DNA from 3 places in the Lentzea sp. NPDC058450 genome. Region 2 is predicted to be linked to each of the others. Evidence: riboswitches for the same ligand, from Rfam matches in the RefSeq annotation. Region 2 holds a riboswitch; each other region holds the start of a gene.
The links. Region 2 has a riboswitch for cobalamin ahead of metE (5-methyltetrahydropteroyltriglutamate--homocysteine S-methyltransferase). Riboswitches for the same ligand answer to the same signal wherever they lie in the genome.

Region 1: it holds a riboswitch for cobalamin, as region 2 does, so the genes downstream of both, cobN (cobaltochelatase subunit CobN) here and metE (5-methyltetrahydropteroyltriglutamate--homocysteine S-methyltransferase) in region 2, are expected to answer to the same signal.
Region 3: it holds a riboswitch for cobalamin, as region 2 does, so the genes downstream of both, ACFWNN_RS18620 (FecCD family ABC transporter permease) here and metE (5-methyltetrahydropteroyltriglutamate--homocysteine S-methyltransferase) in region 2, are expected to answer to the same signal.

Annotation. Positions count from the first base shown of each region.
Region 1 is NZ_JBHXLO010000008.1:272,534-275,520, forward strand. It holds gene ACFWNN_RS16070 (precorrin-8X methylmutase) at 1-362, opposite strand, end outside; gene ACFWNN_RS16075 (hypothetical protein) at 359-1,354, opposite strand; cobalamin riboswitch at 1,363-1,498, shown strand; gene cobN (cobaltochelatase subunit CobN) at 1,533-2,987, shown strand, end outside.
Region 2 is NZ_JBHXLO010000003.1:84,701-87,687, forward strand. It holds gene ACFWNN_RS06645 (AMP-binding protein) at 1-160, opposite strand, end outside; gene ACFWNN_RS06650 (enoyl-CoA hydratase/isomerase family protein) at 153-890, opposite strand; gene ACFWNN_RS06655 (TetR/AcrR family transcriptional regulator) at 968-1,534, shown strand; cobalamin riboswitch at 1,533-1,739, shown strand; gene metE (5-methyltetrahydropteroyltriglutamate--homocysteine S-methyltransferase) at 1,846-2,987, shown strand, end outside.
Region 3 is NZ_JBHXLO010000010.1:240,233-243,219, reverse strand. It holds gene ACFWNN_RS18635 (S8 family serine peptidase) at 1-57, shown strand, start outside; gene ACFWNN_RS18630 (3-isopropylmalate dehydrogenase) at 333-1,370, shown strand; gene ACFWNN_RS18625 (YciI family protein) at 1,441-1,860, opposite strand; cobalamin riboswitch at 2,024-2,170, shown strand; gene ACFWNN_RS18620 (FecCD family ABC transporter permease) at 2,200-2,987, shown strand, end outside.

The sequences.
Region 1 (2,987 bases), on a different contig from region 2:
AGCTCGAGTGCGGCGGCACTGCGCGTGTTGCCGATGGCCTGCGCTCGGGCCGGTGTGCGCGGATCCTGCAGGTAGCACAGGACTTCGTTGTCTTTGGGCAGCCGTCGGCGGGTCACACCGGACGCGACCATGTTGGCGTCGCACAGGATCGGCGCGCCGCTGCGCAGGGCGGTGCGGGCGTCGCGAACGACGTTGGGCGAGAACGCGACGTCGGCGGGCAGGTCGGTCATGCCGCACGCGTGGATCATGCGGACGACGACCTGGGCGACGTCGTCGGGGAACCCGGTGAGGTCCGACTCCGCGCGGATGGTGGCGAAGGACTGGCGGTAGATCTCCGCCCCGTCCTTGATGTACTGCGTCAACGGATCTCCTCGTAGCCGTCGCCGGTCGCGACGAACTCGATCACTTCGCCCGCCGGGCGGCCGCAGCGGCGGGCACAGCCCGACCAGTGCACAGGGCGGGAGTGCGGGGTGCCGAGCCACGCGCGCGCGTCGGCTCGGACATCGGAGAGCGATTTGGCGCAGCCGGGGCGGCCGGTGCAGGCGCTGACGCCGTGCCAGGGGGAGCGCGGGTCGGTGATGAGGCCGGAGACGTCGGTGCCAGCCGGCACGACCAGGCTGCGCCACGGGGTCAGGCGCAGGGCGGTGCCGGGGAGTTGGGTCGCGTCGAGGCGGCCGAGTGGGACGCCCGGGGTCAACGGTGAAGGTGCGACAGGGGTCACAGCCGGGGTGATGCGCGGGGCGTCCGAAGTGCCGAAGTGGGCGGTGATCTTTCGCACACCGTCGTCCACTTCGGACAGGCGCCAGGCCGAGCCGCGCCACTGCTGGAAGAGGCGGGCGGCGGACACCACGGCGTCCACGGGATCGGTCACGCGGACGCCGGTGTCCTGGCCCGCGAGCAGCAGGGCGAAGACGCCAGGGGAGACGCTGACCAGCCCGAAGTCCCCGCCGAGCCCACTCGCCGCGGCACCCACCGTCAGCAGGAAGCGGCCCGGCAGGTCTGCCAGCGAGGCGTCCGCGCACAGTGCCGAGTCCAGAGCGTCGACCAGCGGCTGGTTGTCCTCCAACGGCGCCGCGATGATGTTGCGCATCCGCTCGTGCGTGGCCGACGGCAGCAGCCCCGCCGCAGCCAGGCGCGCACCCAGCTCCACGCCGTCCGCCAGGCCCCTGATCTGGAGGTTCGCCCGCGAGGTCAGCTCGACGGCACCCGAACCCAGCTCTGCGGCGGCCTCCCGGACCACGTCCCACTGAGTAGCGGAAAGGGTGCCGCCCGGCACCCGGATGCGCGCCAGCCCGCCGTCGGCCGCGGCGTGCAGCTCGACGGCGCCGGGGCAGGCATCCGGGTGACTACGCATAGGTCGGACTGTAACCCGCCGGTTAGGGTGAGCCCGAACGACGAAGCGCAGGAGGAAGCCGGTGTGAATCCGGCGCGGTCCCGCCACTGTGACCAGTGCACGACGCTGGGAGTCAGGAACTCCGCTTCGGCCGTCACCCGCAACCTGGGGCGAGGACCCCACGAGGGATGGAGCCTGCGTGATCCTGCTGCTGTCGACCTCCGACACCGACCTGCTGTCGGCGCGTGCGAGCGGTGCCGAGTACCGGCTCGGCAACCCCGCGCGCACGACCGTCGACGACCTTCCCGGGCTCGTGGAGGGCGTCGAGCTGGTGCTCGTGCGCATCCTCGGTGGCCGCAGGATGTGGGAGGAAGGGCTCGACTGGCTGCTCGCCTGTGGGCTGCCCGTGGTCGTGCTCGGCGGTGAGATGCAGCCCGACGCGGCGCTCATGGAGCTGTCGACGGTGCCCGGTGGCGTGTGCGCGGAGGCGCACCTCTACCTCGCGCACGGCGGTCCGGCGAACCTCACCGAGCTGCACAAGTTCCTCTCCGACACCGTGCTGCTGACCGGCCACGGCTTCGCGGCCCCCGCCGCCACCCCCACGTGGGGTGTGCTGGAGCGGGAGGAGACGAAGGCCGAAGGTCCCACGGTCGCGGTGCTCTACTACCGCGCGCACCACGTCGCCGGGAACACGGCGTTCGTGCACGCCCTGTGCGACGCCATCGAGGCCAAGGGCGGCAAGGCCCTGCTCGTGTACTGCTCGTCGCTCAGGACCGCCGAACCCGAGCTGCTCGACACGCTGCGCAAGGCTGACGCGCTGGTCGTCACGGTGCTCGCGGCGGGCGGCACGAACCCCGCCAAGGCGTCCGCCGGTGGCGACGACGACGCTTGGGACGTCGGCGCGCTCGCCGCGCTGGACGTGCCGATCCTGCAAGGGCTGTGCCTCACCTCCAGCCGCGAGACGTGGGACGAGAACGACGACGGACTGTCTCCTTTGGACACCGCGACCCAGGTCGCGATCCCGGAGTTCGACGGCCGGATCATCACGGTTCCGTTCTCCTTCAAGGAGATCGACGAGGACGGGCTCACCGTCTACGTCGCCGACCCGGAACGGGCGCTGCGCGTCGCGGGCATCGCGGTGCGGCACGGCAGGCTCAGGCACATCCCCGTCGCCGAACGCAAGATCGTCGTGATGCTGTCGGCGTACCCGACGAAGCACTCGCGCATCGGCAACGCCGTCGGCCTCGACACCCCCGCGTCGACCGTCCGGCTGCTGAAGGCCATGCGGGAGCACGGGTACGACATCGGCGACGAGCTGCCGGGCGTCGACGAGCTCGACGGCGACAAGCTCATCCACGCGTTGATCGCGGCCGGCGGCCAGGACGCCGACTGGCTCACGCAGGAGCAGTTCGAGAGCAACCCGATCCGCATCGCCGCGGCCGACTACCGCGAGTTCTACGAGACGCTGCCGGACGACTTCCGCGAGTCGATGCAGGAGCACTGGGGCGAGGCGCCCGGCACGCTCTTCGTCGACCACTCGAAGTCCAAGGACGGCGAGATCGTGCTGGCCGCGCTGCGGTCCGGCAACGTCGCGGTGATCGTGCAGCCGCCGCGCGGGTTCGGCGAGAACCCCATCGCGATCTACCACGACCCG
Region 2 (2,987 bases):
CCCCCGCGCGGATCCCCCTGTCCCGCAACGCCTGCGCGTACCCGTCGGACAGGCCGTCGATCTCCGCGAACGTGAACGAGCCGCCCGGATCGAACGTCCACGCGACCTTGTCCGGCCAGCGCGTGACCGCCGTGCGCAACGCCGAGAGGAGGTCAGCCACGGCCGAACTCCTCGCGCGGAGCCTCGTTCTCCCCGGACAGGCTGGTCAGGATCGCGTGATCGACCTCCGTCGCCAGCGCGGCCTCCAGCGACGCGTCCGCGCCGAGGTCCAGCACGCGCTTGGCGAGCGACACCGCGACCGGCGGCCGGGAAGCGATCTCCCCGGCGAGCTCCAGCGCGGTCTTCTCGTGGTCGGTCGTGACGCGGTTGATCAGCCCCAGCTCGTGGGCGCGCTGAGCCGAAACCCGTTCCCCCAGCAGCAAGAGCTCCTTGGCTCGCGGCAACCCGACCATCCGCGGCAGCAGCGCCGAGATCCCGCCCGTCACACTCAACCCCACGCTGACCTCGGGGAACCCGAACCGCGCGTCCTCGTGCGCCACCACCAGATCGCACCCCAGCGCGAACTCGCAGCCGGCGCCGAGCGCGTAGCCGTGCACCGCCGCGATCACGACGCCGGGGAAGTCCCGCACGGCCCGCGTCACGTCCTGGATCCGCTCCAGCCGTGCCCGCGTCTCCAGCACCGATTCGGCCGGCACCGGCTCCTTGAGATCGTGGCCGGCGCAGAACGACCGCCCGCGCCCGGCCAGCACGACAACACGAGCCTCGGCGGCAGCGCGGCGAAACGCCGCCAGCAGGTCGTCCACCAGGGCCGGGACCACGGCGTTCAGCCGTTCCGGACGGTTCAGGCGCAGCACGGCCACACCCTCGTGGCACGCGTAGTCGACGGTCATCGCTCCCCTTCGATCGATCGATCGATTGGGCCTCACGCTAGAGTGGCCGCGAACAGCCGGTCAAGAGGAGGCAACCGATGACGACGGAGGAACGGGTCCGCGAGGCCGCCGTGCGGTTGTTCGCCGAACGCGGCTTCCACGGCACCGGCATCCGCGACCTCGCGCAGGCCGCCGGACTCTCGTCCGCGACGCTCTACCACTACATGGGCACCAAGGAAGACCTGCTGGTCAGCATCATGCGGACCAGCCTCACCGACCTGATCACGAAGGCCGAGGCGATCGCCGCCGAGCCCGACGAGACCACCCGGATCGTCGCGCTGGTCGAGATGCACGTCCGCGCGCACGCCGAGAAGCCGCGCGAGACCGCGGTCGTGGACGGCGAGATGCGGGCGCTGACGGGCGAGCGGCGGGCGGAGATCGTGGCGTTGCGCGACCGCTACGAGCAGGTCTGGCAGGACGCGATCGTCGACGGCGTGAAGGCCAAGAAGCTCACCGTCGGCGAACCGAGCGTCGCGCGGCTCGCGTTGCTGGAGATGTGCAGCGGGGTGTCCCGGTGGTACTCACCGGACGGCCCGCTGGAGTTGAGGGATCTCACCATTCAGTACGGCACCATGGCGCTGGGCATGCTCGGCGCGGACCGCTAGTCTCGATCACGCCAGCGGTTCACCCGGGCTCGTCCCGGGTGGAGCAAAAGGGAACCCGGTGCGAGTCCGGGACTGCCCCGCAGCGGTGAGTGGGAACGAAAGCCGTCAACACAGCACTGGGTCTCACGACCTGGGAAGCGACGGCCGGTAGGAGCGTGCGTCACGCCCACGAGTCCGAAGACCTGCCGCAGGTGCGCGCACCACCCGGTGCGCGCTGCTCCGGAGCCTCTCGGGCGGGCTGACGGGCAGGCTTCGTGCTGCCTCGCTGCGAGTGACTCCGGTGCTTCCGCACGCTCGCGAGGAGAGAGCCTGTGACCATCGGCAGCACCGTGTTCGGCTACCCCCGGATCGGCCCGAAGCGCGAACTCAAGCGCGCCGTCGAGCAGTACTGGGCCGGCAAGATCGACGAAGCCGCGCTCCAGCAGACCGCCCGGGAACTGCGCGCGCAGACCTGGGCCGAACTGTCCGAACTGGACTCGATCCCGTCGAACACGTTCTCGTTCTACGACCAGGTGCTCGATACCACCCAGCTGTTCGGCGCCGTCCCGCACCGGTTCCGCGACCTCGGACTGTCCGAACTGGACACCTACTTCGCGGCGGCCCGCGGCCGGGACGGCGCGCAGGCGCTCGAACTGACCAAGTGGTTCGACACCAACTACCACTACCTCGTGCCGGAACTGGGCCCGGACACCGAGTTCCGGCTGGCGACCGACAAGCCGATCGCCGAGTACCGCGAGGCCCTCGCACTCGGCGTCACGACCAGGCCGGTGCTGCTCGGCCCGGTCACTTACCTGCTGCTGGCCAAGAGCACGGTCCCGGACTTCCAGCCCCTGGACCTGCTCGACGGCCTGGTGGAGGCCTACGTCGAACTGCTCGGCAGGCTGCGCGTCGAGGGCGTCGAGTGGGTGCAGCTCGACGAACCCGCGTTCGCCGCCGACCGCTCCCCCGCCGAGCTCGACGCCCTGCGCCGCGCGTACCGGACGCTGGGCGGCCTGCCCGGACGGCCGAAGTTGCTGGTCACCGGCTACTACGGCGACCTCGGCGAGGCGTTCGGGATCCTCGCCGAGTCGCAGGTCGAGGCGATCGGCGTCGACCTCGTCAGCGCGCCGGACGCGTCGGTCACGGTCCCCGCGATGCGCGACAAGATCCTCGTCGCCGGGCTGGTCGACGGCCGCAACGTCTGGCGCACCGACCTGCACGCCGCACTGGCGAAGGCCGCGTCCCTGCTGGGGTCCGCCCGCGAGGTCGTCGTCTCGTCGTCCTCCACGCTCCTGCACGTGCCGTACGACCTCGAAGCCGAGACCCTCGACCCGGACGTCCAGGCGCGGCTGGCGTTCGCCCGGCAGAAGGTCCGCGAGATCGTGCTGCTCGGTCAGGCCCTGCGCACCGGGGCCGACGGCGCCTGGGCCGACGAGGCGAAGCGCGACCTCCCGCAGCCGCGCCGCGACGACCA
Region 3 (2,987 bases), on a different contig from region 2:
AACGGTGACCGCGCGTCGGTCGTCCTGGTGAAGTCGGCGGGCAGGGGCGGCTACTAGGTCGGATGTTTTACGGGAGGCCCGGTTCTTCGTTTGGAACCGGGCCTCCCGGCATGTCACGGGCCGGAACTGCCTCCCGTCACCCCTTGACGCGACACCCTTCCTGCGGTCGAGTGACACTCGAAAGTGGGAATGGGCCGTGTGGGTGTCCCGCAGTACGGGAGATAACACCCCGAAGGGGTGTCCGGCATGCGGCGAGCGGCCGCGTTGCCGGTAGCCTTTCGCGGAGGAAAGTAGTCCCACCAATTGGGGACTGACACCTGGGAGGTGTGTGGATGCGGCTCGCAGTGATCCCAGGAGACGGGATCGGGCCCGAGGTCATCGCTGAGGCCCTGAAGGTCCTCGGAGAGGTCGTTCCGGCGGCCGAGATCACTCGCTACGACCTCGGCGCGGCGCGCTGGCACGCCACGGGAGAGTTGTTGCCCGAGTCGGTGCTGGGGGAGCTTCGCCAGCACGACGCGATCCTGCTCGGCGCGGTGGGCGACCCGTCGGTGCCGAGCGGAATTCTGGAGCGGGGCCTCCTGCTGAGGCTGCGCTTCGAACTCGACCACCACGTGAACCTCCGCCCGGCTCGTCTCTACCCCGGTGTCCGCAGCCCGCTCGCGGACCCGCCGGAGATCGACATGGTGGTGGTGCGCGAGGGCACCGAGGGCCCGTACGCGGGCAACGGCGGCCTGCTCCGCAAGGACACGCCGCACGAGATCGCGACCGAGGTCTCGCTGAACACCTCGTTCGGCGTCGAGCGGGTGGTCAGGGACGCGTTCGCGCGTGCCTCGAACCGCCAGCGCCGGCACCTGACGCTGGTGCACAAGACGAACGTCCTCACGCACGCCGGCTCGTTGTGGTCGCGCGTCGTCGAGGAGGTCTCGCTGCAGCACCCGGACGTCACCGTGGCCTACCAGCACGTGGACGCGGCGACCATTCACATGGTCACCGACCCGGGCCGCTACGACGTGATCGTCACCGACAACCTGTTCGGCGACATCCTGACCGACCTGGCCGCCGCCGTCACGGGTGGCATCGGCCTGGCCGCGTCGGGGAACATGGACGTCACCAGGCGCAACCCGTCGATGTTCGAGCCGGTGCACGGGTCCGCCCCGGACATCGCCGGCCAGGGCATCGCCGACCCGACGGCCGCCGTGCTGTCGGTCGCGCTGCTGCTCGACCACCTCGGCGAGCACGAGGCGGCGCGCCGGATCGAGGCCTCCGTGGCGTTCGACCTGGCGACGCGCGACCACCAGTCTCCGGGCGCGACCTACGCGATCGGCGACCGGCTCGCGGCACTCGTGTCGTCGAACGTGCGCACGGGCTGAGTTCGTTTCAGACGTTTTGAAGCCCCGGCCGGATGGTTCCCGGCCGGGGCTTCGGCGTTTCTCCGCGCGATCAGAGCTGGCCGTTGGCCTCACGCCACGCGCGCTCCTTCTGGATGTACTCGTTGTCCTGCGGGAACTCGTCGATCGACGGCACGCGGCGGATCTCGGTCTTGAAGCCGGGGCCGGTCATCGGCATGCGGCGGGCCCACTCGATCGCCTCCTGGATCGAGGCGACGTTGAGCAGGTAGAAGCCGTTGAACAGCTCCTTGGTCTCGCCGTACGGGCCGTCCGTGATGACCGCGGGCTCGGCGGAGTAGTCGACGACGACGCCCTCGGACGGGTCGGAGAGGCCCTCGGCGGCGAGCAGCACGCCGGCCCGGATCAGCTCCTCGTTGAACGCGCCGACGGTCTCGAGCATCTTGTCGAAGTCGAACTCGCCCATGTTGGCGAAGGCCTCGTCGGTGGCGCGCATGATCAGCATGTACTTCACGGTGGTTCTCCTTGCGTCTCGTTCGTTGACGTCCAGAGGTCGAACGGGTGCCCCGCCGGATCGACACGCACCCAGAACTTTTTTGAAGTTTTCTTTTCGTGCAGGTCAGAGGCTTGCATACGGGCGGCCCGGTGTCGCAGCCGAGATGCGCCTCACGTCCGCCGTCGCACGGACGGGTGATCGTGTCGGGTTAGAGTGCTTTCGTCGTGCATGGGGGAAGTCCGGTCTGAATCCGGCGCTGACCCGCAACGGTAGGTCTCTCTGTCGAGAGGGACGAGCCCGAATACCCGCGCACGGTGCAACCAGGAACTCCTGCCGTGGACTGCGGGAAGGGCATCAGTGATCGGGAAGATCAGCGCGCTCGTCGGCGTGCTCGCCGTCAGCATCGTCGCGGGCGTGGCACTCGGCCCCGTGTCCGTTCCGTTCGACGTCACCCTGGACCTGCTGTGGGCGGCGTTCACCGGCGGCACCGTCCCGGCCGACCTCGCCGGCCAGTACCACATCGTCTGGGACATCCGGCTGCCGCGCGTGCTGCTGGCCGCGGTCGTCGGGGCCGGGCTGAGCGCGGTCGGCGTCGCGATCCAGGCGATGGTCCGCAACGCCCTCGCCGATCCCTACGTGCTGGGCATCTCGTCGGGCGCGAGTGTCGGCGCGACGGCCGTGGCGACGCTCGGCGTCCTGTCCGGGCTCGGCGTGTACGCGCTCTCGGTCGGGGCGTTCGTGACCGGCCTCGGCGCCACGGCTCTGGTCTACCTCACCGCACGCACGAGCCGAGGGCTCACACCGTTGCGGCTGGTGCTGACCGGAACCGCGCTGGCGTACGGGTTCTCGGCCGTCGCGATGCTGCTGGTGTTCCAGGCGCCGCACGGCGAGGCGGCGCGCAGCGCGATGTTCTGGTTGCTCGGCAGCCTGGGCGGCGCGACCTGGACGCAGTTGCCGATCGCGTTCGTCGTGACCCTGGCCGGCGTCGCCTACCTGATGACGCGCGCCCGGCAGCTGAACGCGCTGGCGATGGGCGACGAGACCGCCACGACGCTGGGCGTGTCCGTCAACCGGTTCCGCACGCAGCTGTTCATCGTCACCGCCGGCATCACCGGGGTGCTGGTGGCGGTCAGCGGCGCGGTCGG